2 regions of the Alkalibacter saccharofermentans DSM 14828 genome follow, and region 2 is predicted to be linked to the other one. Evidence: a T-box and tRNA genes for the amino acid it is inferred to sense, from the RefSeq annotation. Region 2 holds a T-box; the other holds one or more tRNA genes.

Region 1 (19,435 bases), on a different contig from region 2:
TCTATATTCACGTTTATCTCTTCAACTGAGTTATTGGTTATGCCTGTTACCAATTCATCGTATGATATGATATCAACGTCGCTTTGACCTGTGTTTATAGTTGTTACAGCCAGTATTATGATAAGAAGAACTATCATATAAAAGCTGATCATCCGCAAATATTTGTTCAAGCTCTCACTCCCCTTCGCTTATAAAATTGTGATACATTATTCTAACATACATTCTATAGAATTACAACGAAACCTAGACGTATACTTCTTCCTTTAAAACCCCTATAAATGGGAGGTTTCTGTACTTCTCGGCAAAATCAAGTCCATAGCCCACGACGAATTCATCCGGCACGGCAAAGCCCACAAAATCTATTTCGACCTCCGAGATTCTTCTCTCTGGTTTGTCCAATAGACTGCATACCTTAATAGAGTTTGTGTTTCTATCTTTGAATATCTTGATCAGATAAGATAGCGTCAGACCACTGTCGACGATATCTTCTATTATCAACAAATCCCTGCCTTCGACGCTTTTATCTAAATCCTTCAATATTCTCACTTCACCTGAGCTTCGGGTTCCGGTTCCGTAGCTGGATATGGCCATAAAATCTATTTCCAGAGGTATGTCCATGCTTTGAACCAGATCAGACATAAATAAAACAGACCCTTTCAGCACGCAGATTACCAAAGGATTTTTGCCTTTGTATTCCTCTGCCAGCTCCTTCCCAAGTTCGCTGACCCTTTTCTTCAGGGTTTTTTCATCAATCAACACATCTTTAATATCGTTAAGCATTTATTTCCTCCTGGATTTTATAAAACGCTAAGCGCATTATTTTTTTAGTATCTTCGGTGACTTTGAATTCCTCGCTTGCCGCTATGCCTGCCAGCCAGATAATCTCGTTGCCGACTTCAAACACAAGTATGCTGTCCCTATTATCGGACGGTATCTTATTATCAATTAATATCTCTTTAATTTTTCTTTTATTTTTATGCCCTAGAGGTCTTATCCTGTCTCCAGGCTTTCTCTGCCTTAAAACGATATGTTCTCCAATCGCAATAATTTTATCATAATCGAAGAGAAATTCCCCTTGTTTTTCAGGTTTTTTTTGTTTTTTATCGTTTTTTTTCAGTGCCGTTTCTACCACGATTTTTATCTTGGAAAGGACGTAGCTTTTTCCGGGATAAATCTTATATTCAAAATAGGGCGTTGCCCGGTTTGTTTTTTTTGATTCTACAGTTATCTTGTCGTAGGATCTGCGCAAAAGAAAATCATTCGGCAATGACACTGTCCAAGTAGTATCTTCTTTGTCTCCAATCTTTTCCACAGCCTTTTCAAGATGTGCGTGTTGAAATTTAATGTTATCGCAAATTTCTTTATATTTTCTTAACAGAACTTTTTTTTGCATCAGCGGTGCTTCTCTTGATAATTCATTGTAGCTTATGCTTGCCTTGTCTTTATACTTATGCCAAATCTCATCAACCTCTGCAGTTATATGCTCTTCGTACTCCCTTGCAATTTTCGACAGGTTCGCAATGCTCTCATCAATTATAGGGTTATACTTTTTTAAAAGCGGCATCAATTCATGCCTTATGCTGTTTCGGTGATAATCCGTTTCCATATTGGAAGCATCATGACGGTATGGGATTGACTTTTCGTGGCAATAATTCAAAATATCACTTTTACGTGCCAACAGCAAAGGTCGTATTACCCCATCCTCTCTTACCGGGTCTATCCCCTTGAGTCCGTTAATGCCCGTACCTCTTATTATCCTCATCAAAACAGTTTCCACCTGATCGTCCTTGTGATGTCCAGTAGCTACTTTTACGGAACCGTTTCTCCTTTTGATTAAGTTGAAGAAGTTATAGCGCACTATTCTACCCCCCTCTTCGAGAGATAGTCCTTTAAATGCACAAAACCCCTTGATGTCTGCGCTTAACACCTTAAGCTGTATTCCGTTATTATCGCAGTAATCCCTGACGAGCATTTCGTCCAAGTCTGATTCTCCGCCCCTTAAATTGTGGTTTATGTGGGCGGCGATTATTTTTATGTAGTTGCTTTTGCTAAATTCTTTTAGAATATGTAAAAGGGCCATGGAATCCGCCCCCCCAGAAATGCCTGCAACAACAGTATCTCCCCTGCAAATCATTTCATTTTGCCGTATGTAATTCAAAATCATTCTTTCCATTGACCCACCGACTTTATACTTTTATAATTGTATTCTACATTTTTTCTCTTTCGGATTCAACAGGTAAAAACAGCGACTCCGATTCTTAAACCCAAATAATAATCAGCATAAAAAAAAGCCCATTCTCATGAACTTAAAAAAATGGTGGTCGCAATAGGGCTCGAACCTATGACCCCCTGCTTGTAAGGCAGGTGCTCTCCCAGCTGAGCTATGCGACCAAAGTGTAAGCCAAAGACAAAAGCCTTCGACTTCTCCAGTTAAATGAACGACCTATGTCTGCGCAAATAACCGTTTATTAAATTTAATGGTGACCCCTAGGGGACTCGAACCCCTGTTACCGCCGTGAAAGGGCGGTGTCTTAACCGCTTGACCAAGGGGCCTGGTTAATTAAATATGGTAGCGGCGAACGGATTTGAACCGCTGACACTACGGGTATGAACCGTATGCTCTAGCCAACTGAGCTACGCCGCCATGTTAAATGGTTGCGGGGACAGGATTCGAACCTGTGACCTCCGGGTTATGAGCCCGACGAGCTGCCAGCTGCTCCACCCCGCGTCGTTTGGTGCCGGAGATCGGAATCGAACCGATACGATCTTTTGGGATCGCAGGATTTTAAGTCCTGTGCGTCTGCCAGTTCCGCCACTCCGGCTCTCTTAAGAGACAAGCACCATTATAGTATATAAAAAATGCTAAGTCAATACTTTTTCTTAATTTTATTTCTTTTTATTTTATGATAAACTGAACCTTCCAGATTGTCGCTGTCACTGATTACTATTTCACTGATTTCATAACGTTCCATAAACCTTTTAATTATAGCGGCCCCCGATAGAATAATATCTGCACGCTTAGGTTCAAGGCCCTTTACACCAAGCCTTTCCTTTAAAGTCATTTGGGAAAGCCTGCGGTAAATCTTTTCAATTTCATTATAGGAAAGCCTGCTTCCATCTATCTTGTCCGGATCGTAAGATTCAAGGCCTAGCTTTATTGCTGAAAGAGTGGTAGCCGTTCCGCCAATACCTACTAAAAGCTTATCTGATACCCCATCCTCAAACTTTTTATCGAAAATATTATCTAGATGTTCTTCAAGTAGGACTATCATGCCAATATCTGGGGGATCACCTAATGGAAACTTTTCGCTTAATCGAACAGCTCCTATATCCAGGCTTTTCAAACATTTTCTTTCTCCTTCTTTTATTTGTATAAACTCAGTGCTTCCTCCTCCTACATCAATTATAAGGAAATCTCGAGACTCCAGAGAGCTGACCACTCCCAGATATCCGTACAATGCTTCGTCTTCACCAGAAATCGTCTCCACTTTGATTCCCGTCCTGTCAAAAGCCTCAGCGATAAAATCAGATTTGTTAACTGCATCTCTCAATGCGCTGGTGCCATAGGCAACAATGGCCTCCACGCCATTTTGGTCGCATATTGCCTTTACCTCCTCCAAGCCTTTCAAGTTTCTTTCCATGACCTCTCTTGAAATGATTTTGGACTTGTCCAAACCTTCCCCCATTCTAGTAAAAAAAATGTGCTTTTCCTTTTCTATGATCCTTTCACCTTCCGTTTCAGCCACCATTAGCCTCATGGAATTGGTTCCTATGTCAACAGCTGCTATTTTCAATGCTCAAAACTCCCTTTTTAAAAAAATTATTTAAAAAAAAGCACCCCTCCGGGATGCGAAATTTTATGATTGCTATCTGTTAAAACACCTGTTCTTACCCTTTTTTGCACTTTTTTTAAGAGCCTGTTGTCTTTCATCGCTGTCTTTTAAAAACTGGTTTATCTTGTCTTCAATCGTTACCGGCGCACTGCTTACAGGTACACTTTTTTTAAACCCAGAAGACTTAGGATAGGGTCGCGGTCTTGGTGCTTCTTCCTTTTTAGGCTGCGCTTGCCTGATGGAAAGTCCTACCTTACCTTCAGTTACAGAAATAACCTTTACTTTTACTGTGTCATTTACATTCAAGTGATCAGAAACTTCTTTAACATAACCGTCAGCTACTTCGGATATGTGTACGAGTCCTACCTTACCCCCTAAATCAATAAATGCTCCAAATTTCGTGATGCTTTTTACAACACCTTCAACAATTTGATCAACCTCAAATGGCATCAAAAAAATCCTCCTTGTTTATTTGTTAGTTTTTATTACTATCAGGTTCAACTTCGATAATTATTTTCTCACGGGGATAAACGAGCCCGAAGTACCGCCTCGCCAATGTCTCGATATACTCATCGGAGTGAATCTGCTCTAGCTCCTGGGTGAGTTGATCGGATTTATCTTTTTCTATTGAAATTTGTTCCTGAAGATAATCCCTTTGACTTCTCAGTTGGATCAACTGGATTTCGGTGGATACAAAATTATAAAGAAAATACCCGCATACCAATAAGACAATCAACCAAGTGGCTCTGTTGGGTTTTTTTCTCCTCTTCTTTTTCACTGGCTTTCTCCCTTAAAGAATATTAATTACATTATTCCATAAAACCATAGAAATTACAAGGTGCCAGAGGTCAATAAAGGTTATTTTTCACAATATATTCCTACTTACTGATATCTTTCCTGTACTGCATGCCTTCAAAGCTTATTTTATTGATTTCACCGTATGCTTTTTCTGCTGCTTTTTTTAGGTCTTCACCAGTGGCAGAAACCGCAAGTACACGCCCCCCGTCGGTGACGACTTTCCCATCTACAGTCTTTGTGCCGCAGTGAAAGACGATGGCTCCATCTACCTCATCGATTCCTTTTATTTCCTTGCCTACCTCGTAGTCCCCTGGATATCCTCCTGAAGCAAGAACTACGCAAACAGCCTTGTCGCTTTTCCACTTCAAGTCATTAGGAGAAAGGTTGCCCCTTACGACTTTTTCGAATATCTCTACTATGTCGGATTCCAGCCTCAACAAAACAGACTCAGTCTCAGGATCTCCGAATCTTACGTTGAATTCGAGTACTTTCGGCTTTCCGTTCTTTATCATAAGGCCGATGAACAAAACCCCTCTGAAGTCCATTCCTTCAGAAAGCAGCCCTTTCATGATAGGTTCAAGTATCTCTTTTTTCATAGTTTCTTCCAATCCATGGTCAAATAGCCTGTTTGGTGAATACGTCCCCATTCCACCGGTATTCAGCCCTTTGTCCCCGTCAAAAATCCTCTTGTAGTCTTGTGCGCTTTCCATTGGTATTATCTTTTTGCCGTCCACAAAACACAAAACTGATGCCTCGATGCCTTCCAAGAACTCTTCAAGCACCACAACTTTTCCTGAGTCTCCAAAGACCTGTTTCTCCATCATGTCTTCTAGAGCTTCCAAAGCGACATCCTTAGTTTCCGCTATTATTACACCCTTGCCCGCAGCAAGACCGTCCGCTTTTATCACTACCGGATAACCGTACTTGTCAATATCTGACACCGCATTTTGGATGTCGTCATACTCTCCATATGCCGCAGTGGGTACGTCGTACTTCATTAAAAACTTTTTCGTGAATGCCTTGCTGCCCTCAAATTGAGAACAAACCTTGTCCGGTCCAAAAACCGCAAGCCCTCTTTTATTGAATTCATCAGAAATGCCGAGCACAAGAGGAAGCTCCGGACCAACAACAGTTAAATCTATATTTTCTTTTTGAGCAAAATCCGCTAAAGCGGTAATATCGTCCACTTTGATATCAACATTCTCCGCTTGGCTCGCCGTGCCTGCATTGCCGGGAGCGCAGTAAACTTTTTTTACTTTTGGACTTTGGACTATCTTCCAGACCAAAGCATGTTCCCTTCCTCCTGAACCTACTACCAATACCTTCATTTTTATTGCTCCTTTAGTGTTTAAAATGTCTCATGCCGGTAAAAACCATGGCAATACCGTACTTGTCGCAAAGCTTAATGGAATCTTCATCCCTGATTGACCCACCAGGCTGAATGATGGCCGTAACCCCTGCTTTGTTCGCAGCTTCCACAGAATCTTCAAAGGGAAAAAACGCATCTGAGGCCAACACCGACCCAATCAAACTTTCTCCACCTTGTCTAATTGCATTTTGCAAGGCCCAAATCCTGCTTACCTGTCCCGGGCCATTTGCTATGAGCATTTTATCCTTAGCCAAACTGATTCCATTGGATTTAGTATTTTTCACCACTTTCCAGGCAAAGATCAAATCTTCCATTTCCTCTTTTGTTGGCTGTCTTTTAGTGACAACTTTTAAGTCCTCTCCCAAGAGCACGCTGTCAGTATCCTGCAGCAGGATTCCGCCCATGACTTTTTTGAGCTCATAGCCTTGATATCTCTTCTCTATGCCCTCTAATTTGAGTATCCTTATGTTCTTCTTCCTGGTGAGCACCTCAAGAGCTTCTTCGCTATAAGAAGGAGCAACCAGCACCTCAATGAAGAGTTCGTTTATTTTTTCCGCCGTTTTCTTGTCAATTTCTCCGTTTGCTACCACTATGCCTCCAAAAATAGATACAGGGTCTCCTTCGTAAGCCTTGATAAAAGCCTCATAAATGCTATCGGCACTTCCAACTCCGCAAGGGTTCGCGTGCTTAACCGCCACCACCGTAGGGGTACCGTAAAATTCCTTCAATGCCTCTAAAGCTCCGTTTGTGTCATTGATATTGTTATACGAAAGCTCCTTGCCGTGAAGCTGAACAGCATCCACCAATGTTCCGCTTTGTTTTCCGACTTCTTTATAGAAAGCCGCTTTTTGATGAGGGTTTTCACCGTATCTTAAATCCTGTACTTTTTCAAAGGTTACAGTCAAAGTCTCATCCATTGTTTCCTTGCCGGCTTGCTCTTTAAGGTAAGCGCTAATCATAGCATCGTAATTTGCCGTATGCTGGAAAACTTTTAGCGCAAGGTCGTATTTGACATCTACATCTACCGATCCCTTATCCTTAAGCTGATCTATTACCGTCTTGTAATCCACAGGGTCTGTTATGACCGCTACGTCCTTGTAATTTTTAGCAGCGGCTCTTATCATGGTCGGGCCTCCAATATCGATGTTCTCTACGGCCTCTTCCAGACTCACACCTTCTTTAGATATCGTCTCCTTGAAAGGATAAAGATTCACCGCTACGATGTCTATTGGTTGTATATTTAGCTCCTGAAGCTTTTCCATGTGGGCGGGATTGTCTCTCATGGCAAGAATTCCTCCATGTATGCCGGGATGAAGAGTCTTTACCCTGCCGTCCAAACATTCAGGAAATCCAGTCACGTCGCTTATGCCTGTAACTTTAATTTTGTTTTCCTCTAGAAGTCTTGCCGTGCCGCCTGTGGATATGATTTCCACGCCCAGATCCTCCAGGGTTTTTGCAAATTCCAACACTCCGCTTTTATCCGATACACTGATTAACGCTCTCATAAAAACCTCCTCGTTATTTTATACGCACTTTTCTTCCTTCAACTCGAATATTTCCCAGGCAATATTCCTTAACCGCTGCCGGCAGAATTTCATGCTCCACCTCCAAGACCTTCATCTGTAGAGATTTCGGATCGTCCCCATCTACGCTTACGCATTTTTGCATTACAACAGGTCCCGTGTCCGTGCCTTCGTCTACGAAATGCACAGTAGCTCCTGAGACCTTAACGCCGTACTCTATAGCCTTTTCGTGCACCTTGAGGCCATAGCATCCATCCCCACAAAACGAAGGTATCAGGGAAGGGTGAACGTTCATGATTCTATTTCTGAATTTCTTAACCATTTCTTGAGGTACAATCTTCAAATACCCTGCCAGAACAACCAAATCTATAGACTTTGCTTCAAGCAAATCCATGACCATTTTATCATAGTCAGGATCCTTGCCGGAAATATAAACAGATTCTATCCCAGCTTTTTGGGCTCTCACGAGTCCGAATGCACTTTTCTTGTTTGAAATCACGAGGGCTATTTCCCCGTAGGTATTATGCACCTTATCGATCAGGCTTTGAAGATTGCTTCCTCCACCTGAAACCAACACCGCTATGCGTTTCATCTGCACAACTCAACCCCTTCGCCTTTTTCAACGCGACCGATGACCACAGCTTTTTCTCCGATTTCGGCCAATGCACCCAATACGTTGTCTTTTTCCCTTTCCGATACAACAAGCATCAGCCCAATTCCCATATTGAATGTGGAATACATTTCCTTGTCAGAGATATTGCCTTCTCTTTGTATAAACTCGAATATAGGCAGCTTACTGATCGAATCCTTATTTATGACGGCTTTCAACCCTTCCGGCAGAGCTCTTGGCACGTTTTCGTAAAAGCCTCCACCCGTTATATGGGCTATTCCTTTTATCTCTCCGGCTTCCAATGCGGCTTTTATCGATTTTACATAAATTTTAGTGGGCGTCAAGAGCACGTTTCCGAGCTTGTCTTCAAGTTCTTTTATCTCATCCTGTAAATTGTATTTCTTGTGGTCCAACAGAAGCTTTCTCACAAGGGAAAATCCATTGGAATGAACCCCGCTGGAAGGAACTCCGATTATTACGTCCTCTTCTTCGATGGTGCTTCCGTCAATTATTTTCGATTTTTCTGCGACTCCCACTGCAAAGCCCGCCAAATCATACTCATCTTCGTGATACATATCCGGCATTTCTGCAGTCTCGCCGCCTATAAGTGCCATTTCCCCTTCAACGCAACCATCGCACACGCCTTTAACGATTTCCTCAATCACTTCGGGGTTGTTCTTGCCGCATGCTATGTAGTCCAGAAAATACAGCGGCATTGCACCTTGACAGGCTATGTCGTTGACGCACATGGCGACACAATCGATGCCTATGGTATCGTGTTTTTTCATCTTTTGGGCTATCAAGAGTTTTGTTCCCACTCCATCGGTTCCTGATATCAGCACAGGGTTTTTGTAGCCTTTAGGAAGTTCGAACATTCCCCCAAATCCTCCAAGACCGGATATCACCCCTTGGGTTTTTGTTCTCGCAACATGTTTTTTAATTCGGTCAACAGATTCGTAGCCGGCCTCTATGTCAACTCCCGAATCCTTGTATGTAAATTCCTTCATGAGAAATCCTCCTAGTCTTATTCTTCCATTACAGGCACTTCCATAGGGTAATCGCCGTCGAAGCAAGCTCTGCAGTAAGTAGTTCCTCCTCCGACGCTCTCAACCAGCCCTTCAACAGATATGAACGCCAAAGTGTCCGCTCCTATCATGTCTCTGATTTCCTCTACAGTCTTCATGGCACCCACAAGATGCTTTCTGTACGGGGTGTCGATGCCGAAGTGACAAGTATGGGCTACAGGCGGGCTGCTTACCCTAAAGTGAACCTCAGTAGCTCCAGCCTCTCTTAAAAGTTCAACTAAGTGTTTGGATGTAGTTCCCCTTACTATTGAATCATCGACTATCACGACGCGCTTCCCTTGAACATTCTCTTTAAGGGCATTAAGCTTAAGACGCACTCCCTCTTCCCTAAGCTCTTGGCTAGGCTGGATGAAGGTTCTTCCCGTATACTTGTTTTTTATAAGGCCGATTCCAAAGGGAATCCCCGAAGCTTCCGCAAATCCTATCGCTGCAGGTATGCCCGAATCTGGCACGCCTATTACTACATCTGCATTCACCATACTCTCGGCTGCAAGAATCTTGCCTGCATTATGCCTAGACAGATAAACGCTTATTCCGTCTATTACAGAATCCGGACGAGCAAAGTAGATAAGCTCAAAAATGCAAAGCCTCTTTTTGACCCAGTTGTTTTGGCTATAGCTTTTCACTCCATTTTGATCGATAATTACAATCTCTCCGGGATCTATATCTCTAATCAGCTTTGCCCCAATAGAGTCAAGAGCGCAACTTTCAGATGCGAGTACATATCCTCCGGTTTTAGTCTTTCCAAGACATAATGGCCTTAAACCATGGGGATCTCTAATACCTATAAGCTTATCCTCAGTAGTGATCACAAGAGCATAGGCTCCTTTTATGATTTCCACCATTCTCTTTATAGATTCCACAATTCCGTTTTTCAGTCCTCTAGCAATGAGATTGACTATAACCTCCGAATCGATAGTGGTCTGAAAGACGACGCCATTGTCTTCAAGCATTTCTCTCAATGCTCTTGCATTTACCAAGTTCCCGTTATGAGCAAGGGCGATCTGGCTGTTTTTATAGTTTACGACAAGAGGTTGAGCATTTTCAATGTGGCTCTCCCCTGTAGTAGAGTATCTGACGTGCCCGATTCCGATGTTTCCTTCAAGCTCATTGATGCTGTTGCCTCTGAATATTTCGCTTACCAGGCCCATTCCCTTGTGCTGTTGTATCTTGCCATCTTTGTTAGTGGCTATGCCCGCGCTTTCCTGCCCCCTGTGTTGAAGGGCGTATAATCCATAATAAACAAACTGTGCGCTTTCGATTTCTTTTTCCCTGTTATATATACCGTAAACGCCGCATTCCTCTTCCAATTTATCTTTATCAAATAGATCGATCATCTTTTCCTCCTGGTTTTATTCAATCCTGCTCAGGACTTCACGGTAGGTCTCTTCCACCTTGCCCAAGTCTCTTCTGAACCTATCTTTATCCATCTTTTCGTTTGTTTCCATATCCCATAGTCTGCAAGTGTCAGGTGAAATTTCATCCGCCAGGATTATCTCTCCGTTATGTCTTCCGAACTCTACCTTGAAATCTATAAGGTTTAGCCCTTTCTCCTTGAAGAACTCAACCAAGATTTCGTTGATTTTGAAAGTATATTCCTTTATCTTTTCAAGCTCCTCGGTAGATGCAAGGCCCATCACCCTGGCATGATACTCATTTATGATGGGATCGTGAAAATCGTCGTTCTTATAGCAAAATTCTAGAACCGTCTCGCTTAACTTCGTTCCCTCTTCAATTCCAAGCCTCTTGCTTATGGAACCGGCAGCCACGTTTCTTATTATGACTTCCAGGGGCACGATTTCTACAGCCTTGACCAATTGCTCCGTCTCAGACAAATATTTTACGAAATGTGTAGGGACTCCTTTTTTTTCGATGAGGGTAAATATGACGCTGCTTATTTTGTTGTTTACGACTCCCTTGCCGCTTATCTTTCCTTTTTTCGCACCGTCAAAAGCAGTGGCATCGTCTTTGTACTCGACAACATACAAATCTTTATTGTCAGTTTTGTATACTTTTTTAGCTTTTCCTTCATAGAGCATCTCCAGCTTTTCCATAAAAACTTCCTCCTTAGATTAAACGACGATAAGCCTCTTTTTTACAAGAGACTTATCGTGTTTTATTTAGTCTATCGCCGACTGTTTTATTATCATATGATGATTTATTTTTACAAAAATCCTTTTCGGCATATCTCCACCTCAATGAAATCAAACACCCTAACCGCTGTACTTCACCTTAATAATAGCAAACAGACAGTAATAAATCAAGGTTTTTCCGTACTATTAAAGCAATACTCAAGATAATGTTCGTGATTACCCGAAATATTTAACGCCGGATTCAAAAATCTTTTGATCTTTTTCTCCCGGTATATTCTTATAGAGACCCTCTCCAATACGTTCCGAATGCCCCATCTTCCCCAGCACCCTTCCGTCAGGGCTTGTTATTCCTTCCACAGCCCACTCTGATCCGTTTGGATTGGACAAGCCGTCACTAGCTATATCACCCTTCAAATCCACGTACTGAGTCGCAATCTGACCGTTTTTTTCCAGTTGCTGCAATACTTCCCTGCTAGCCGCAAATCTTCCCTCTCCATGGGATATGGGCACCATATGCATTTGACCCACTTCTACCTGGCTGAACCAGGGCGAAAGGTTTGAAGTTATCTTGGTTGCTGCAATTTTAGAAACGTGACGTCCTATGTGGTTGAATGTAAGCGTCGGGTCCTCTGGAGAAATCTCCCTGATTTCACCATGAGGCAAGAGCCCCAGTTTTATCAGTGCCTGGAATCCGTTGCAAATACCTAGAATCAGGCCATCTCTGTTATTTAGCAGGTTCATGACGCTGTCTTTTACGTAACCGTTTCTGAAAATTGTCGCTATGAACTTTCCAGACCCGTCTGGTTCGTCTCCTGCACTGAACCCCCCTGGGAACATAAGTATCTGGGAATTATCAATCCTTTTGATCAACTCATCAAGGGATTTGTCTATATCAGCGGCCGTCAAGTTCCTGAACACAAATGTATCAACCTGAGCTCCCGCTTTTTCAAAAACCCTCGCAGTGTCGTATTCACAGTTGGTTCCCGGGAATACGGGAATAAGAACTCTTGGTTTTGCAATCTTTGTCCCTGCCTTAGCTACAGGACCTTTGTCCCAGGCAACAGCCTTTATCTCAAGCTCTTTTTCCTCCGTTTCGGGGAAAATATTGGACAAGGGCTTTTTCCAAACTTCAAGCAGCTCCTCAATCTTTACCGATGAACCTTTCAATACAACCTTGCCGCTGTCAACTGTAAATCCAGCACAAATCGCTTTGCTGTCTTCCATGGTTGTTTCAAAGCGAGGCACCGATTCCTTAGGAACCTCTATGAGCATCGCCCCGATATTTAGCTCAAAGATCTTCTCTTCGGCAATGTCGCCAGCAAGCTCAAATCCTATATTGTTTCCAAAGGCCATCTTTCCTATGGCTTCTGCCATTCCGCCTTTTCCCAGAGCTTTTGCAGCTGCTATCACTTTGCCGTCTATCAGATTTTTGATTTTTTTATAAAGTTTTTTAAGCTCCACGAAATCAGGCACTTGTTTATCATCCCTTGCCACCTCTAAGAGGTACACTTTGGAACCTATGTTTTTAAATTCCGGAGTGATTATATTTTCCACCTTGTCGGAGGCAACTGCAAAACTTACAAGCGTGGGTGGAACATCTATTTCGTTGAAGCTTCCGGACATACTGTCCTTGCCGCCGATGGCCGCAAGAGAAAATGACTTTTGCGCCTGATATGCCCCAAGGAGGGCGCTAAAGGGTTTACCCCATCGTATCGGATCCTCACCAAGTCTTTCAAAGTACTCTTGAAAGCTGAACCTTATCTTCTCGACATCTCCACCCATAGCAACCATCTTGGCTACGGATTCAACAACGGAGTACATACCGCCATGAAATGGGCTCCATTTGAAAATTTCAGGTTGATATCCAAAACTCATAAGGCTGCAAGTTGAGGTATCCCCCTTCTCAATGGGGATTTTCCCTACCATGCCTTCAGGGGGCGTTACCATCTTCTTTCCTCCAAAAGGCATAACTACAGTACCCGCTCCAATAGTGGAGTCGAATATTTCAGACAACCCCTGCTGAGAGCAGACATTTAAATCCCTGAAGGTTTGGACAAAATCCTCTTTAAGATTTCCTCCCGAAGCCTTCCTCTTCTCAAAGCAACCTGATTTAACCGGAGATTTTACCAGTACCTTAGCATACTGCTTTGCACCGTTGGAATTCAAGAAGTCACGGCTAAGATCCAAAATCGCCTTGCCTCTCCACTTCATGACCAAGCGGCCAGTATCGGTAACCCTGGCAACTGCAGTGCCCTCAATGTTTTCCTCATTGGCATAATTTAAGAATTTATCAACGTCTTTCTTATCAACTACTACTGCCATTCTTTCCTGAGACTCTGAAATGGCAAGCTCCGTCCCATCAAGACCTTCATATTTTTTTGACACCTTGTCAAGATCTATTTCCAGGCTGTCAGCAAGCTCACCTATAGCAACAGATACTCCTCCGGCACCGAAGTCATTACACCTTTTTATCATCTTTGAAACTTTGGGATTTCTGAACAATCTTTGAATCTTTCTCTCTTCTGGGGGATTACCCTTTTGCACTTCTGCCCCACAGCTTAAAATAGATTCCTCTGTATGAACCTTCGAGGATCCCGTAGCTCCTCCGCAGCCATCCCTTCCCGTTCTTCCGCCGATGAGCAGTATGACATCCCCCACCACCGGCACTTCTCTTACAACATTTTCTTTTGGCGCAGCACCAATAACGGCACCTATTTCCATTCTCTTAGCAACGTAACCTTCGTCGTAAATCTCAGTAACTTGTCCTGTAGCCAAGCCGATTTGATTCCCGTAGGAGCTGAATCCTCTAGCCGCTTCCTTGGAGATTTTTCTTTGGGGCAGCTTCCCGTTCATCGTCTCTTTTATCGGCTTTCTAGGGTCAGCAGCTCCCGTCACTCGCATGGACTGGTATACATAGCTTCTTCCGGACAATGGATCCCTAATTGCCCCTCCCAGACAGGTCGCAGCTCCACCGAAAGGCTCTATTTCAGTAGGGTGGTTATGTGTTTCGTTTTTAAACATTAAAAGCCACTTCTCGTCTTTTCCGTCAATATCCACATCTATGTTCACGCTACAGGCATTGATCTCTTCCGATTGATCGAGATCCTTCAAATTTCCGTTTTTCCTCTCCAGCTTCATGTTGATGACGGCCATGTCCATAAGGGTCACAGGTCTATTTTGATCTCCATAAATCATTTTTCTCGTATCCAGGTAGTCTTTGTAAGCACCCTTCACATCTTCGGAGTATACTCCTTCTTCTATCTCAACATCTGTTATCTCCGTTAAAAAAGTGGTATGTCTGCAGTGATCCGACCAATATGTGTCGATAACCTTAAGCTCTGTTATCGTCGGATTTCTATCCTCGTCTTTTTTATAGTATTCCTGCACGAAAAGTATATCGTCATCGCTCATTGCAAAGCCCTTCTTAGACTTGTACCTAAGCAGCTCTTCTCTGCTTAATTCCACAAAGCCCTCTACCACTTCCACATCGGCGACTTCAACAGACTCGTCCTCAAGGGATTTAGGCATGGAAAGAGAAGCCTCTCTTGAGTCAACAGGGTTTATCAGGTAATCCTTGATGAGATCGAAATCCATCTCAGTTATATCTCCTTTAAGGACAATAAGCTTTGCGACCTTGAGCCTTACATCCTGCCCGTGAGTTATTATCCTGATTCCCTGAGACGCCCAATCTGCCCTTTGATCATACTGTCCAGGCAAATACTCAACAGGAATGACCCTTTCCCCATCTTCGAGGACAAAATCTCCTTCCCATATATCATCGGCATTAGGCTCTGCGAGCACTGTCTTTTTAATCATCTCGAATTGGTCAAAATCCTCAAGGCTTATATCGTATCTATTTATAACCCTCACATCAACCAGGCTTTGAATTTCCAAAGTTTCTTTAAATTCTTTCAATAGATGAAGACCTTCAACATTGAAGCCTTCCTTTTTCTCTACGAATACTCTTCGAATCTCTTTGTTCATGTTCAACCACCTTTTATTTTTTCTATTTACATATTAAATTATGCGAACATTTTTTTCAAGTTTTTTATTAATATCCGTATTTTTATTTCCATGTCCTTTTGATATAATTGTACATGAGGAGGGATATAATGTACATAAGACATTTGGCCCACAGCGGTTTTTTGGTCGTCCACGAAAAGTATGCCTTGCTATTCGACTGTATTGAAGAACCGGACTTAGAAGAGATCAAGGACAAGGACATAGTCTTTTTTGCTAGTCATAGCCACAAGGACCACTTTTCACCCGATATCGCAAGGAAGCTATCTAACTACCATACCACCTACATACTAGGTTATGACATCGAAGACAGAATTTCAACAAATCGGATATGGATCATGAATCCATATGATGAAGTCACACTAGGTGCTTTATACATAAAGGCTTTCGGAAGCACTGACAGGGGCGTTTCCTTTTACCTAAGGCTGGATGGCAAAAGCTATTTCCACAGCGGAGATCTAAACTGGTGGCACTGGAAGAGAATGAAGGAAGACGAGCTTGCTGCAGAGGAATCTGATTTTAAAAACGAACTCGAAAAAATCCGAGGTCTTGAAATCGATTTTGCTTTTGTTCCCGTAGACCCAAGGCTCGAGGAATTCGGCTTGCTTGCCGCCGACTATTTTATAAAAACCCTTTCACCAGAGCATCTAGTACCCATGCATTCCTTTGGAGATTACGGCTACTACAATGACCTCGATAAGAAAATTTCACTTAACGATACCGTATTGTTGACTCCGTCAGGGAAAAATCAGATTATATTTAAAGAGCAGCCTTAAGGCTGCTCTTTAACTTTGTACATATTTTGGGCTTCTTCCTTTTTAACATGTTCAGTCAGGCTCTCCACAACAACAGTCATTGTTCTCGCACCCAATGTGATGGCGATTTCGTCACCGACCTTAATATCCGTTCCGGCTTTTGCCGCATTTCCATTGACCGTTATCTTTCCTTTGTCACAAGCTTCTTTTGCAAGAGTCCTGCGCTTGATAAGCCTGCTGGTTTTTAGATATTTATCAAGTCTCATATGTCACCTCAATTTTTTAAAAAAAAACGGGACTATAAAGTCCCGAAGAAAAATTACTTGTTAATTGAATCTTTTAAAGCTTTTCCCGCTTTAAATCCTGGTGCTTTGGAAGCAGGAATTATCAATTCTTCCATAGTCTTCGGATTTCTTCCTTTTCTTTCAGCTCTTTCTCTAACGTCAAAGGTTCCAAAACCTACCAAGGATACTTTATCTCCTTTTTGCAACTCTTCGGTCACAACATCGATAAATGCATTCAACGCCTTTTCGCAGTCTTTTTTAGCAATATCCGTCTTTTCAGTCATTGCAGCAATTAATTCAGCTTTGTTCATTTTTCACCCTCCTGATTTCTTATAATAAATTTATAATTGAGATATTTTCTTGGAAATCAAGAAAATATTTATCCCTTCATTCAAAGCCCTTTTTCCTTGGCATCTTTCCAGTAGAAGTCAAGCTCATCTAGGCTCAACTCCTTCATGAGCATCCCTTTCTTTGAAACCTGAGCTTCAACGTGCTTGTACCTTCGAATAAATTTGTCAGTCGCCCCCTGCAGAGACTCTCTGAAGTCCACTTTGGCCAGTCTCAAAACATTGATCACGGCAAACAATAGATCTCCTGACTCTTCATCGATTTTTTTCTTGTCATCTTCAAGAAGCGCCTTTTCAAGTTCTTCCGCTTCTTCTCTGACCTTTGCAAGAGCATCTGTAGGATCTTCCCAGTCAAAGCCTGTTAGAGACGCTTTTTTTTGAGCCTTCTCAGCCCTCAGATACACCGGAAAGCTATTGGGGAGATTGTCCATTTGTTCAGACACCTTCTCATATCCCTTTTCCTCCCGCTTTATCTTTTCCCAAACTTCCATAGAAAATTCTTCTCTGCTTTCGTTGCCAAAAACGTGGGGATGCCTGTTGACAAGCTTTGCATTTATGGACTCCACAACTTCACCCAGGTCAAAGAGATGTTCTTCTTTTGCAATCTGACTTACAAATACGACCTGCAGCAACAAATCACCCAACTCTTCGCAGATATCATCGATATCATCCCGTTCTATGGCATCAACCACTTCATAGGCTTCTTCGATGATATACTTTCTCAGAGAAGCGAATGTCTGCTCTCTGTCCCAGGGACAACCATCTTCGCTCCTAAGTCTTTCCATGGTTTCAAGCAGCAATTCCATGCTCCTTGGATTTTTCGCCTTTTCAGGAGGTATATAGAGACTCGTCAGGTAGTCGATATCTTCAGATCTATCGATTTCATAAAGCTTGACCTTTTCAATCTTTTCACCTATTATCCCTGCCTTGTGAACGAGGAAAACTTCCTTGTCTTGGGGATAATGACTATCCATCAAAAACAACTTTAACTCGGAGGCCACAAAATTATTGTATACTTGAGTTACGATGATGCCGGAATGAGTTTCAAATGCTTTGGCATTTATGGAAAGTGCATCCACGACATAAAGGCCGTATATAGGGTCTATGCGAAGCGACGCCGCCATGGAATCCAGGAAACTCAAGGCCGACACTACTTTAACCTCGACTTTGTCTTGTTCATTATCTAACATTTCAAGGAGTATTTCAACACTTTTTTCAGCAAAGCAAGGATGCCCAGGCACCGCATACACCGTTTGATGGTTATTTACGCAGACATTTGACAATTCAACAGCTATAGCTTTGTAAACTTCTTCGAAGCTGTCACATTTTTCATAGAAGCTGTCAAAGGTTTCGAATTTTACCCCTTCCCCAGCAAGCTCTTCGGCGGCTGGATGCTTTACAGTCCTTAGATAAAGGTTTTTGCTGTTTTTGATTATTTTATATGTTTCAAGGGTCATTTGCCCTAGACCTCCGGGCCCTAGACCGACTATGTAGATAGTATTTTTCATGTTAACCCTTTCTAACCAGTTTCCCCAAAAATTTTCTCAACCTGTTGCGGCCAGGAAACATCTCTAGTTCTTCTTCCGTTAGGCCTTTTATAGATATAAGGCTGACCATATATATTATTATACATAAAAAAATAGAAATTAAAACCGAAAAGGCGTTATTTAACCAATTATTGAGGAAATCATAGGCCAAAATTCCGAAAAAACCCATAAACGCCGATGCCGCAACAGGTTTTAACACTGTTTGGACAGGGTTTATCCTTACGTTCGTATACTTCCTTACACTCTTGTAATTGAGAGCTCCAATCACAAAATAGGCAGACATATTGCTTATTACCAGGCCGTAAATATTAATTTCCGGGATGGATACAAAGATGAAGTTAAACACTAAATTCACAAAGAGCCCCGGTATCAAATGCTTTAGAGGCAATGTGAACTTGTCCATTCCCTGAAGGATACTCTGTAGCGTATTGGCAAACATAATCAAAACGGTACTAAAAGCAAAGTAATTCAGTATGCCTCCTCCGAACGCGCTATTGGGAAAAAGCAGAGCGAATATCTCCTCGGAAAATACAGAAAGTCCCACAGCACAAGGCAAAGCTATTAATAGAATCATCCTAAGACCCAGTTCTGTCTTGTGCTTTATAGCGGCCTTGTTTTTCAGAACAAAGGACTCGCTGATGGAAGGCACCAGAGTTATGGACATCGCAGTGCTGAAGGTCAAGGGAACGTTTATCATCGTCTGGGCAAGTCCATAATCACCAAACATCATTGTAGCCTGTCTAAGATCAAATCCTGCCTTTGCCAGCCTTGAAACGTACGTAAATGAATTTACGATTCCAAACAGAGATACCACCGCAGAAGTCAGTGTAACAGGTATCGCTATCTGCAGCAGCCTCTTTACGAGCTTTCTGTTGGATTCCTTCGCAAACCTGCCGCTGCTTTTTTCCACTTTCTTTCGGAAATCCTTTATGAATAAATACCAGGCAAATATCAAAAACAAAAATGCCGCCACTGCTCCAAACAAAGCTCCCGAAGAGGCACCTCCTGCACCTTCGGCATATCCGAAATTATTCGTAAGATAAATGCAGAGCCCTATCCCAAGCAGCACCCTTGCAAATGCCTCTATTATCTGAGATATTGCTGTAGGCGTCATCATCTGCATGCCTTGAAAAAAACCTCTAAATCCTGAAAGCAAGGACACAAAGAAAGG
Region 2 (13,360 bases):
ACAATATCGCCGCAAATTCATTAAAGGAGCATTTTGAAGCAAGTGGATATGAAGCAGCAATATTTGACGCTTTTAAGGAAACAAATCTATTGCTGGACAAGGTAATATCCCGAGGATATGAAAAGATATTAAGCTTAAGTCCCAGAACCTACGGCAGAATGTACCGAGCTGCCAACAACAAGACGCTCAGTCATTACATCGTAGCACTTATTACAGACGTAATGGAAAAAAACATGATGGGCATAATTAACGAAAATAATCCGGATCTTATAATCGCAACACATCCCTTGGTTACAAATGTATTAGGCACTTTAAAAGAAGACAGAGAATTTGACGTTCCTATCATATCGATTGTAACAGATTATATGATACATCGCGCATACATTCACGATCAAATAGATGCATATGTTGCAGGCAGCGAATATACAAAAGAAACGATCATCAAAAAAGGCGTGGATGAAAAGAAGATTCACACATATGGGATTCCGGTGAGAAAATCCTTTTTAGATCATACCACAATAGCCGTCAAGGATTACAGCGTTGATTTATCTGTATTGCTGATGGCAGGTTCAATGGGAACTGCCCATATGGAAAAGGCATTTCTAAGCCTAATCAGCTCAAAGCACAATTTAAAGATAATCGTGGTCTGTGGAAAAAATGACAAAGTTAAAAGCAGAATCGACAAAATTATGGAAGATGAGCATTTAAATAAAATCGTAGAGGTATATGGTTTTGTAGAAAACATACCTGAGCTCATGGACAGGGGCGATGTTATAATAACAAAGCCCGGCGGCTTGACGACTACAGAATCCATAATCAAGAATATACCTATGATTATTCCATATTATATTCCTGGGCAGGAAGAGGAAAATACCGACTTTCTAGTTGAAACGGGAATGGCTATCAAAGTTGACAAAATAAAAGATTTGACAAATGTCGTAGACTACCTGGTCCACAACAAAGACATTCTCGACAGTATGGCTCAGAATATGTCTGAAATGGCCAAGGAACAATCAATTGACAGAATAATTGCTCTCGGAAGCGAACTTATTGCAAAAAATATTGAGGGCAAGTATAAAAATAAAACACTCGTGATGCCTTCATAGGCAAAACGGGTGTTTTTAAAAATGAAAAAACAACGAGGTTATTGTAAAGTAGGTGATCAGCACTAAAGCGTCCAATATGGTGCTGATCATGGGATTAGCCATAATGGCAGGATCCAGTCCGATTCTTTTCGCAAACATAGGTAGGGCGCTTCCTATAAGCTTTGCCAACGTAATTGTGGCAATCAGCGTAAGGCTGACTACAAACGAAAGCAAAAATGTATAATTGCCAATTATGTACATCCTGATGAAGTTCAAAAATGCCAGGCTCAGGCCGATTAGAAAGCTTACTCTCAACTCTTTCCATATAATGCTGAAAAGATCTCTGAATTCTACGTCGCCGACAGCTATGGAACGGACCATCAAAGTTGAGGCTTGAGCCCCTGCATTTCCGCTGGTGCCCATAAGCATGGGGATATTTGCGCTTAATATTGCCATGCTGGCAATTAAAGCTTGGTAGTGTTCCATTATAGCGCTTGTAAATGTTGCCGAAATCATCAATACTGCCAACCAAGGAAAACGCTTCTTAAATAAACCTGCAACAGTGGATTCGAGATAGCTTTCCTCGGAAATCTGCATACCAGCCATCATATGAAAATCCTTTGTGGTTTCTTCTTCCATTACATCCATTATATCATCAACTGTTATGATGCCTACAAGTCTGTTCTCAGAATCAACTACCGGCATTGCCAAAAGATCATATTTTAAGAACTTATCCGCAACATCCTCTTGATTGTCGTGGGTTTCGACGCTTATGAATTCTTTATTCATTATAGCTTCCACCTTTGAGTCTTCTGAGGATAGTATCAGCTCTTTAAGGGATATTATACCCTCTAACTTTCTTTCGTTGTCTGTAACGTAACAGGTGTATATGGTTTCTTTGTCAACGCCAATTTTTCTGATTCGATTGATAGCTTCTCTGACGGTCATGCGCTTTTTCAAGTCCACAAATTCTATGGTCATTATGCTTCCGGCGGAATATTCAGGGTAGTTGAGGAATTGATTTATGAGCCTTCGTTCATTTTCGGGAGTGTTTTGCAATATTTTTTTTACGAGATTCGCAGGAATCTCCTCCAAATAGTCTATCTTGTCATCAAAATTCAGCTCGTTGACAAGCTCCTTAAGTTCATCCTCATTAATGAGCTGAGAAAATTCAACTTGATATGAGGGCTCCATATGTGAAAAAACCTCCACAGCCAGATCCTTTGGAAGAAGTCTAAAAATCAGGAGGCTTTCCTTTTGGCTGACTTCTGCCATTGCTTCTGCAATATCGGGAGCATGAAGGGTAGAAATATGAATTCTTAAATCCTTGAATTTTTTCTCTTTAAGAAGTTCCAACAGCTTCTTCATTATAAACACCTCCTGTAATGTCTATACCCATATAGTAATAAGTGACACTGAAGTCAACGTATCTATTATAATTATTATATATTAAGATATCAACTAAAAAGACACGATAACGACACAAGAATAGGTTATAATATAATCAAAAGTCAACTATAGGGTGATTTTATGAAAAAAATATTTGTGGTCGAAGATGAGGAAAACCTAAGGAATCTGATAGAAGCCTATCTGGTAAAAGAAGGCTTTATGGTGGTTACTGCTCAAAATGGTCTTGAAGCTGTAGAAAAGTGGAGGGACTCCTTGGCGGATATAATAATTATGGATATTATGATGCCCGGCCTTGACGGATATGAAGTGCTGGATTACATAAGGAAGGACAGCAAGGTTCCGGTTGTTTTTCTTACCGCAAAAAGAGAACTTGAAGATAAGATAAAGGGTTTTGAAACAGGCGCAGATGATTATCTAGTAAAGCCCTTTAGCATGAAAGAACTGGTAATGAGGACCAAAGCCATACTTAAAAGATCAGGAAACCAGGAAGATTATCTCCAGACATACGGAGAACTGACTATAGATCTGATTAAAATGGAAGCTAGAGTCAGTGGAGAGTTAATCGAGCTTTCCCGTAAAGAATATGAGCTTTTAGCATACCTGGCAAAAAACATAAATATACCCATTAGTAGGGGCAAGCTCCTTGACGGGCTCTGGGGAATAGATTTTGAAGGTGATGACAGGGTTGTGGATACAGCAATAAAAAGGCTAAGAAAAAAACTGGGAGCAGCTGAAGGTTATATCAAGACAGTGAGAGGTTTAGGCTATAAATTTGAGGTGTGACGATGAAAAAAAGCATTTTTAACAGAATATTCATTTACATGGCTATACTGATCCTTATTATTTCCGGATTCATCGTGTTTATGGTGGAGTTCTTTCTTGATGATTTTTATTATATGACTCAGGAAAATTCCTTGAGAGAAACAGCAGAGGAAATTCAGGAATTATATGATGAAAACAATGCCGATATCGAGGATATCCTAAAGACTTACTCATTAAGCTTGGGGATGACTGTTGAAATAGTCACAGATAGAGGAACTGTTCTGTACTCTGGAAGCGTGTCTGGAGGGTCAGGGAATATGAGGCACATGATGAATATGATGATGGGGCAGGGTAGGTTTTACAGGATGAATGCAAATGACTCGTCTGTGGAGCAAGACTGGCTTATCTTCAATCAAGAATTAAGTGATGGCAACTATTTAGTGATTAGGACTGGATATGAGTCTTTTCAAAGGGCGATTGAGGCGTTGAAGAGTTTTATGATGTATCTCATCTTGCCGGTTTTGATACTGTCTATTGCCGTTATATATCCGTTGTCTAAGGGTATATCAAAACCGTTGGTAGAACTTAATAAAGTGGCCCAGAGGATGAAAAAGCTTGATTTTAAAGCTAAATACAGCGTAAGGTCCCAAGATGAAACAGGACAGTTGGGGCAAACATTAAACGAATTGATGGTAAAACTTGAAGATACCATCAGGCAGTTAACGGAAGAGCTTGAAAAAGAAAAAAACCTAGACAAGATGAGAAGGGAATTTGTCGCAAGGGTTTCCCATGAAATACAGACGCCGCTTACTGTAATAGAGGGTTATATTGAAGCAATCGAAGACAAGGTGTATGCAAACGAAAAGGACAGGGATAATGCGTTGAGGGTAATATCCTTAGAGGCTGATAAGATCAGCAAGATGACTCAAGATCTTTTGGATTTGTCTCAGCTTGAATCTGGAAGCTATAAACTGGTAAAAAGAAAATTCAATTATTCCGATCTTGTCAGGCAGGTTCATGAAAAATACTCAAACCAGAAGAGGGATTCAAACGTAGAATTCAGGCTGGTTGCAGATGAAGGCTGTGAGTATCATATTGATGGAGATGAATTCAGATTGGAACAGGTTTTGAACAATCTGTTAAACAACGCATTCAATCACGTCAGGCAGGGCGGCAGAGTAATTTTATCGGTTGAGCACAATGGAGGAATCATAACAACCGGGGTATTCAATGAAGGGGAAAAGATAAACGAAAATGAACTGGATTACATCTGGGAGAGCTTTTTCAAGGGAGACAAGAGGAAAGGTAAAAAAGGTGTCGGTTTGGGACTTTCAATAGCCAAGAACATAATAAGCCTTCACGATGGAAAGTACAAAGCTGAGAACAGAAACGATGGTGTATGCTTTAGTTTTGATTTACATGAAAGCAAATGAATCTAACGTATAATTGATGATTTACAAGAAGAAGATTTTCATGTAAAATGTATATGTGTTTTCAACTTAATATTAAAAGGTAACGATGAAGAGGAGTATAAAAGACCGGGCTACAGAGAGGAGAATCCAAGGCTGTGAGATTTTCCGTCAAAGGCTTTTAGAAGGTAGCTTCTGAACCGCCTTGCTGAACATATAGTAAGCAAGGACGCAAATGCGTTAAAATTGGAGTTGGGTTATAAACCAATTAGGGTGGAACCGCGGTAGATATCGTCCCTTGCTGATTAGCAGGGGATTTTTTTTTGAAATAATATGTAAACAGGAGGAAAAAATGAACAAAAAGCAATTATCTAAATCTTATGATCCTATCGAATTCGAAGATGAAATTTATGAAAACTGGGAAAGACGGGGCTATTTCAAACCGGAAGCGAACAATGACGGCAAGCCCTACACAATAGTGATGCCTCCTCCTAATATAACAGGACAGCTTCATCTGGGACACGCCTTTGATGGAACTCTACAGGATATCATTATCAGATGGAAAAGAATGCAGGGGTTCAGCGCTTTGTGGCTTCCGGGAACAGACCATGCGAGTATAGCTACAGAAGTCAAGGTAGTTGAAAAAATTAAAGAAGATGAAGGAAAAACAAAGGAAGAGCTTGGCAGAGAGGAGTTTTTAAACAGAGCCTGGGACTGGGCCGTGGTTTATAAAAAAAGAATAGTGGATCAGTTCAAAAAGCTGGGCGCTTCATGCGATTGGGACCGGGAGAGGTTTACCATGGATGAGGGCTGCAGCGAGGCGGTTGTGGAAACTTTTGTACGGCTATATGGCAAGGGGCTTGTCTATAGGGGAAACAGAATAATAAATTGGTGTCCTGACTGCAAGACTGCACTTTCCGACGCCGAGGTGGAGTACAGTGAAAAAAGCGGAAACCTTTATCACTTGAGATATCCTCTAGAAAGTGGCGACAAATATTTGGTCGTAGCAACGACGAGACCGGAGACCATGTTGGGAGATAGCGGAGTGGCCGTGAATCCCAACGATGAAAGATACAAGGACTTGATAGGCAAAAATGTAATACTGCCTCTTATGAACAGGAAAATCCCAATAATCGCTGACGATTACGTTGATATGGAGTTTGGGACAGGTGCAGTTAAAATGACTCCTGCTCATGATCCAAATGACTTTGAGGTCGGCTTAAGACACAACCTGGACCAGATTAGAGTCCTTGACGACTCTGGAATCATGAATGAGCATGCAGGAGATTACAAGGGTCTTGAAAGATACGAAGCGAGAAAGAAAGTCTTAGAAGATCTTAAGGCTTTAGGGCTTATCGAGAAAATCCAAGAGCATGTGCATAATGTGGGAGCCTGTTACAGATGCGACACTGTAGTTGAGCCTATTATATCAAGGCAATGGTTTGTAAGCATGGAGCCACTTGCTAAGCCTGCAATAGATGTGGTAAGGGATGGAAAAACGAAATTCGTGCCTGAAAGATTCAGCAAGATTTACTTCAACTGGATGGAAAACATAAAAGATTGGTGCATATCCAGGCAGCTGTGGTGGGGACATAGGATTCCCGCATATTATTGTGACGATTGCAACGAGGTCATGGTTTCCAAAGATGAAGTTACTTCTTGTGGCAAATGCGGGTCGGGAAATGTTAGGCAGGATGAAGATGTGCTTGATACATGGTTTAGCTCTGCACTTTGGCCATTTTCAACTTTAGGATGGCCGGAAAACACTGAAGACCTTAATAAATTCTATCCAAATAATCTTCTTGTCACAGGATTCGACATTATTTTCTTTTGGGTAGCAAGAATGATCTTTTCAGGAATCGAACAGATGGGGGAGACTCCTTTCAGTGATGTGTATATTCACGGATTGATCAGGGATGCGCAAGGGAGAAAGATGAGCAAATCTCTTGGCAATGGAGTAGATCCCTTGGAAGTTATTGAAAAATACGGAGCGGACCCGCTTAGATTTACTATAGTGACAGGAAATGCGGCAGGCAACGATATAAGATGGCACGATGAGAAGGTTATAGCTAACAGAAACTTTGCCAATAAAATCTGGAATGCTTCGAAATTTGTCATAATGAATACAGAAAATGACGTCATTTTAGAAATAGCTGACGTAAAAGATGATTTGTTGTCCATGGACAAGTGGATTTTGAGCAGACTGAATCAAATAACAAGAGAAGTAAATGAAAATATGGAAAAATACGAACTGGGAATAGCAGCTCAAAAATTATATGATTTTTTATGGAACGAGTATTGTGACTGGTATATCGAACTCGTAAAAAGCAGGTTGTACGGTGATGACGATTCTAAAAAAGCTGCTCAGGCTACATTGAAGCATGTGCTAAAAACCTCATTGAAACTGCTGCACCCATTTATGCCATTTATAACGGAAAAACTGTTTTTGGCTATACAGGATGAGGAAGAAACAGTAATGTTGTCTAGATGGCCTGAATGGAAGGAAGACCACTGTTATAACGCAGAAGAAAGCGAGATAGGGTTTGTTATGGATGCAATAAGAGCTGTAAGAAACATAAAGGCAGAGCTTAATGTTCCTCCCTCAAAGAAGGTCAGCATATTTGTAGTTCCATTTGACAGCAAGATAGAAGAGATAATCATAAAAAATGAATCCTATATAAAAAATCTTGCCAACGGATCTAGCGTAAAAGCAGTGGGGAAAGATCATGGATTGGAAAATGCCACTGCGGCATTGATCGATGGCGCCGAAATCATGATTCCTTTGGATGAACTTGTAGACAAGGAAAAGGAGCTTGAAAGACTGAATAAGGAAAAAGATAATCTGGCTAAAGAAATAGACAGAGTTGTCAAAAAACTTTCAAATGAAGGCTTTATAAAAAAAGCTCCAGAAAAGGTTGTAGAAGAAGAAAAGGCAAAACAGGAAAAGTATCAAAAGATGTATGACAATGTTTTGGAAATGATCAAAAAATATGAAAACTAAGATTCGATGATATCCAAAGGTAAAAGGGAGGCAATAAAAAAACAGCTTAGGCTGTTTTTTTTACTCCTTTATCAAGGAGTCGATTATATCGGTATAAATATTTTGTCCCTTAGACTCCCAATTTGAACATATATACTTGGCCTGGGTTTTGCTGGGGACATTAAGGGATATGGATATCAGAGAAACATCATTTTCCATTAATCTAAGGCTGACATCAAACTCGCCGTCTCCGGTAAGCTTATAAGTGGCCAGATTTTTTACCTGCCTTAAAACTTTATCCTTGTTTTGGCGGATGAATATGTCTAATATCTCCTTTATGAATAAAGGTATCCTGTCAGAAAATAGAGACAGGGTTTCCCTACCTTTTTCAGAAATAGAAAAATAGTCTATATCGCTGTCATTCATCTTGTATAGAAATTCATCATCTAATAGGCTATTGATTAAAAACTGTATATCAAAGTAACTGATTTGAACGTTTTCCAATACGATTTGGCTAATTTGTTCCTTGTTTACCGGAACCTTGAATTGGTCCAGTGCATATAATATAATTAGTTTATTCTCAAGTATGTTTTCTGAGTCAAAATACAATTGGTACACCTACTTTCTGTTTATATTATAACAGAAAAGGGTGACTCATATAAGTGCAAAATACGATAAGGAGCAATAAAATGACTGATAATCTGATAAGCTATATAGAATCTTTGGGAGTATCTAGACTGGGTTTCTTTGGTGCAAAAAGCGTAGTGCCAAATAATTGGAAAGAGCTTGAATATGGGATATCATTTTCGATTAAATTGTCGGAGCCTATAGTTGATGACATAAAAAGCGGTCCTTCGAAGACTTACTTTGCCCATTACAGAAGCGTCAACTACCATATAAACGAGGTCTCACTCAAAATAGTGCTATATCTACAAAAAATGGGGTTTAAAGCTGTGCCCATACCAGCATCACAAACTGTAAGCGAGAAAAATGAAATCAGTGGAGTTTTTCAACACAGAACGGCGGCCACTTTGTCCGGCCTGGGATGGGTAGGGAAAAGCGGCATGTTCATAGACGACAAGCTTGGTCCCTCTGTGAGATTGGGGACGATTTTTACCAATATGAAGCTACCTTCGGCATCTCCGGTCAGATCAGGTGGGTGTGGATCGTGCAGGATATGCGTTGAAAGCTGCCCGGCAATGGCTATAGAAGGAAAAGAGTGGAAAGCTGGAATGGAAAGAAACGAGCTATATGACGCAAGGGCATGCAGCGATTACATGAAGGAAGCTTACAAAGACATAGGAAGGGGAGTCGTATGCGGCATTTGTATGAGCATTTGTCCCAAAAACCATACAAGCAACAAATGACACATAAATATTAACGGGAGATGATTTTATGGAATTTAATTCAACTGATCAAATGAAAAATATGGGAATATTGAGAATGAGGAAAAATTGGCTTAATTCTGTAGCTGTTTTGATCATCAGTTTTTTTATATTAAGCTCGATATCATTCATAGATGGTTATTTTCAAGTCATGCACGAAATTTTTGGAACACAGGCTCGAAACCTTACCAGTCTTGCTGGGATTCAATCGATAATATTTACAGGGCCAATATCCTATGGAGTAGCTTTGTTTTTTCTGAATGCAGCAAGAGGCAATGAGGGGGAAATAGTCCATGTTTTTACCGGGTTCAAGAGGTTTGGAACGACGTTTCTCTGTGGCCTTATGCAAACTATATTCATAGTGCTTTGGAGCTTGCTTTTCATAATTCCGGGAATTATAGCAGCTATCAATTATTCCATGGCATATTATCTGTTGGCGGATTATAAAAGCCTATCTGCAATGGATGCTCTGTCTATGAGCAAGGACATTATGAAAGGTCACAAGGGAAGGTATTTTAACTTGCTTATGAGCTTTGTGGGATGGTTTGTTTTTTCAGCAGTGACATTGGGGCTGGGTTACGTTTACGTCATGCCTTATTTCAACAACACAATTGCTGTTTTTTATCAGGATTTAATAAACGGAACAGATACTGACCTAATTAGAAAGTACGCCGGAGATGTTCAATAGAAAATGAAAACTGCCTGGAGCAGATGCTCCAGGCAGTTTTTTAAAGTTCAAATGCATCAGCAATAAGGTTGACTGCTTTTTGTTGATCGGCAGAATCAATCGCATAACTGATTTTGATTTCTGAGGTTGTAACCATTTGAACTTCAATGCCTGCTTTGGCAAGAAGCACAAATATTTGAGCTGCAACTCCACTATGGCTTCGCATCCCAATTCCCACAACTGATAATTTAGATATGTCTTCATTTATACCATAAGAAATCTGTGGGTATTTCTTAGCCAGGAAAGCCAAGATGTCCCTGGTATCGCTCAATTCACTTTTTGGCGTAGTAAATGATATGCTTACCGAATTATCCTGTGGGGAAGTCTGACTTATCATGTCTATATTGATATCCTTTTTAGCCAGTGAATCAAAGATATCTGCAGTAGTTCTTATACTGTAGGGAACATGATTCAGTGTAATCATCACGTCGTTATTGTCAATTGCCAAGCCCGTTATAACCGCGCTTTCCATATTCTTCTCACTCTCCTTGATAACTGTACCTGGTTTTTCCCCCATGCTGGATGCAACTATAATTGGGATATGGTACTTTTGACCTAGCTCGATCGCTCTTGTATGCATTATGCCTGCGCCCAAACTTGCCATTTCCAACATCTCTTCGTAGCTTATGACGTCTAGTTTTTTTGCATTAGGGTAAACTCTAGGATCCAGTGAATATATTCCGTCTACGTCGGTGTATATCTCGCAAGGACACTGTAGCTTGCTGGCTATGGCGACAGCAGATGTATCCGAGCCACCACGACCTAAGGTTGTTATGTCTGACTCTTCGTTGGCGCCTTGAAATCCAGCAACTATGACTATTTTATCTTCCTTTAGGTGTTTTTTTATCGTGCTGTCGTCAATGTCTGCAATCCTGGATTTTGTATGATGTCCTGTGGTCTTTATTCCTACCTGTGATCCTGTCAATGATATAGCTTGATGTCCCATGCTGTTTAGAGCCATTGACAATAAGGCAATGGATACCTGTTCTCCTGTGGAAATAAGCATGTCGATTTCCCGCTTTGGCGGATTTTCTGAAATCTGATAGGCCATTTCCAAAAGCTTGTCGGTATTGTCGCCCATAGCTGAAACGACCACCACTATTTTGTGATTTTCTTCCTTCTTTTTTATGATTCGCTTTGCTACATTTTGAATTCTATCTATATTTCCGACGGAAGTTCCGCCGTATTTTTGCACTACGATATTCATTTTAGCTCCTTTATAATGTTATCCTCTAAGATCATCAAGCAACTCTGTCTTGCTTTTAGTTTTATCATCAATATCCTTAATGACTTTTGCAGGAGATCCTGCTACCACGGTGCCTGAAGGAACATCTTTTGTAACGATTGCTCCGGCAGCTACCACGGAACCTTTTCCGACTTTTACGCCTTCCAATATAACTGCGTTTGCTCCTATGACTACATCGTCCTCGATAATAACAGGAGTCTTGCTTGGGGGTTCTAATACGCCTGCTACCACAGCGCCTGCTCCAAGATGTACGTTTTTGCCTAGCTGGCCTCTAGCGCCTACTACGGCATTCATGTCGATCATGGTTCCGTCTCCTATGTTTGCACCTATGTTTATAACCGCACCCATCATCAGAACGCAGCTTTTCCCTATATGTGCACCTTCTCTGATAAAGACGCCTGGTTCGATTCTAGCATCCACAGCAGTCATGTCAAGCATGGGAACTGCTGAGTTTCTTCTGTCATTTTCGACTCTGCAGGATTTGATTTTCTCTTTGTTTTTATCGATAAACGGCAAGACTATATCGCTTTCTCCAAATAATGTAAAGGAACTAGGAAGACCGTAGTATTCCATGCCTTCAAGGTCTGCTTCTGTGAAGTCACCGTTGATATAGGCTTTTACAGGTGTTTGTTTTTGTACCGCCTTTATGTATTTTGCAATCTCATAAGGGTTGGTAAGATCAAATTGTTTTTTTAATTCTTCGTTTGTAGTCATATTAACTTCTCCTCTCAATTATAAACCTAGCATTTTTTTCATATCGTAAAGTCCGTTTTTTTGAACGGCGATGTATCTAGCAGCCTCCACCGCTCCTTTAGCAAACACCTTTTTTGAAGTCGCAGTGTGCTTGATTTCGATATTTTCATCGTCACCTGCGTACAAAACGGTGTGTTCGCCTGCGATAGTACCACCTCTTACGGCGTGTATTCCAAGCTCTTTGTCCTGGCGTTTGGCAGAGGTGCCTTCACGGCCGTAAGTAAAAGTGAATTTTTCTGCTGCGCTTTCGTTTATCGCATTTGCGAGCATCAGTGCCGTACCGCTTGGAGCATCAACTTTTTTGTTGTGGTGTTTTTCGATTATTTCAATATCAAAGCCTTGCAACATCTTTTCAGCTTGTGATACAAGCCCGAGAAGGACATTGACTCCTATGGACATGTTTGCTGTCCTAAATACCGGTATTGACTTCGATAGTTCTTTTAATCGATCTTCATCAGTTTGACTCAATCCGGTAGTAGCCATTACCAATGGTATTTTTTTGTCTTCTGCAAAATCGACTATTTTGTCGAATGCGCTGAAGTGTGAAAAGTCGATGATCGCATCAATCTTTTCTTGTACATCTTCCAGTTCGGTATAAACGGTAAAGGGGCTGTCAGGCGATTGTGACGAGTCAAACCCGGCAACTATTTCCATGTCATCCCTCTCAGCTACGAGAGATGATATGGTTTTTCCCATTCCACCGTTGCATCCACTGAGTAAAATTTTCATTTTGTTTCCTCCAAATTAAAGTATTCCGTAAGCTTTCATCTCTGATTCAAGAATCTTCAAATGATCCTCTTCCATTTCTGTCAAAGGCATTCTAACTTCTCCCGTGTCCATTCCCATTAGCTTTAAAGCAGCTTTTATAGGTATGGGATTTGCTTCAATGAACAATGCATCATTTAGGCCATTCATCTTAAGTTGAAGACTAAGGCTGCCTTTTACGTCTCCGGAGAGGTATTTTGCAACCATGTCATGCATGTCTTTAGGAATTATATTTGCACTGACGCTGATGACTCCGATGCCGCCGAGAGATAGGATAGGCACCACCTGATTGTCATTTCCCGAATAAATGGCAAAATCTTCCCCGCACAATCTAGCTATTTCAGCTACTTGCAATATGTCTCCGCTAGCTTCTTTAACAGCGGTTATGTTTTTTATCTTTGACAATTCAACCATGGTGTCAACGCTAATGTTAAGGCCCGTTCGGCTGGGAACATTGTAGACTATGACAGGGCATGATACGCTGCTTGCAACTGCTTCGAAATGCTTGACGATACCCTTTTGAGTACCCTTGTTGTAGTAGGGGTTCATAACAAGTACTGCGTCGGCTCCCACTTGGTCTGCATATTTTGACATCTCAACAGCGTGGAAGGTGCTGTTGCTTCCGGTGCCTGCAATGACTGGTATCCTGCCTTTAACTACGTCTACTGCAAACTTGATCTCATCTTGCTGCTCCTCGTCAGAGAGGCAAGGCGTCTCACCTGTAGTCCCACAAATAATGATTGCATCGGTGCCTTCTTTGATGTGCCATTCAATCAGTTGCTCTAGCCTCGGATAATCTATTTTGTTGTCTTTAAATGGTGTTACGATTGCTACTCCT

Evidence for each region. A T-box is a leader RNA that pairs with one kind of tRNA and senses whether it is charged. The one in region 2 lies ahead of BUB93_RS07630 (valine--tRNA ligase), so its partner is inferred to be a tRNA-Val.
Region 1: it has a tRNA-Val gene. The T-box ahead of BUB93_RS07630 (valine--tRNA ligase) is inferred to sense a tRNA for this amino acid. The anticodon was not compared.

Annotation. Positions count from the first base shown of each region.
Region 1 covers NZ_FQTU01000012.1:45,658-65,092, reverse strand. The annotation lists gene ftsH (ATP-dependent zinc metalloprotease FtsH) at 1-170, opposite strand, end outside; gene hpt (hypoxanthine phosphoribosyltransferase) at 244-780, opposite strand; gene tilS (tRNA lysidine(34) synthetase TilS) at 773-2,173, opposite strand; tRNA gene BUB93_RS08680 (tRNA-Val) at 2,316-2,391, opposite strand; tRNA gene BUB93_RS08675 (tRNA-Glu) at 2,479-2,553, opposite strand; tRNA gene BUB93_RS08670 (tRNA-Met) at 2,568-2,644, opposite strand; tRNA gene BUB93_RS08665 (tRNA-Met) at 2,653-2,728, opposite strand; tRNA gene BUB93_RS08660 (tRNA-Leu) at 2,734-2,822, opposite strand; gene BUB93_RS08655 (Ppx/GppA phosphatase family protein) at 2,868-3,794, opposite strand; gene BUB93_RS08650 (S1 RNA-binding domain-containing protein) at 3,867-4,283, opposite strand; gene BUB93_RS08645 (FtsB family cell division protein) at 4,309-4,611, opposite strand; gene purD (phosphoribosylamine--glycine ligase) at 4,712-5,959, opposite strand; gene purH (bifunctional phosphoribosylaminoimidazolecarboxamide formyltransferase/IMP cyclohydrolase) at 5,973-7,505, opposite strand; gene purN (phosphoribosylglycinamide formyltransferase) at 7,519-8,115, opposite strand; gene purM (phosphoribosylformylglycinamidine cyclo-ligase) at 8,112-9,140, opposite strand; gene purF (amidophosphoribosyltransferase) at 9,158-10,555, opposite strand; gene purC (phosphoribosylaminoimidazolesuccinocarboxamide synthase) at 10,571-11,272, opposite strand; gene BUB93_RS08610 (phosphoribosylformylglycinamidine synthase) at 11,528-15,295, opposite strand; gene BUB93_RS08605 (MBL fold metallo-hydrolase) at 15,424-16,107, shown strand; gene BUB93_RS08600 (RNA-binding S4 domain-containing protein) at 16,104-16,352, opposite strand; gene BUB93_RS08595 (HU family DNA-binding protein) at 16,406-16,681, opposite strand; gene yabN (bifunctional methyltransferase/pyrophosphohydrolase YabN) at 16,762-18,225, opposite strand; gene BUB93_RS08585 (putative polysaccharide biosynthesis protein) at 18,227-19,435, opposite strand, start outside.
Region 2 covers NZ_FQTU01000010.1:22,669-36,028, forward strand. The annotation lists gene BUB93_RS07610 (MGDG synthase family glycosyltransferase) at 1-1,106, shown strand, start outside; gene mgtE (magnesium transporter) at 1,122-2,453, opposite strand; gene BUB93_RS07620 (response regulator transcription factor) at 2,616-3,278, shown strand; gene BUB93_RS07625 (sensor histidine kinase) at 3,281-4,690, shown strand; T-box leader at 4,764-4,968, shown strand; gene BUB93_RS07630 (valine--tRNA ligase) at 5,019-7,667, shown strand; gene BUB93_RS07635 (DUF4364 family protein) at 7,728-8,255, opposite strand; gene BUB93_RS07640 (4Fe-4S double cluster binding domain-containing protein) at 8,336-9,013, shown strand; gene BUB93_RS07645 (DUF975 family protein) at 9,042-9,719, shown strand; gene BUB93_RS07650 (aspartate kinase) at 9,760-10,965, opposite strand; gene dapD (2,3,4,5-tetrahydropyridine-2,6-dicarboxylate N-acetyltransferase) at 10,984-11,718, opposite strand; gene dapB (4-hydroxy-tetrahydrodipicolinate reductase) at 11,737-12,486, opposite strand; gene dapA (4-hydroxy-tetrahydrodipicolinate synthase) at 12,502-13,360, opposite strand, start outside.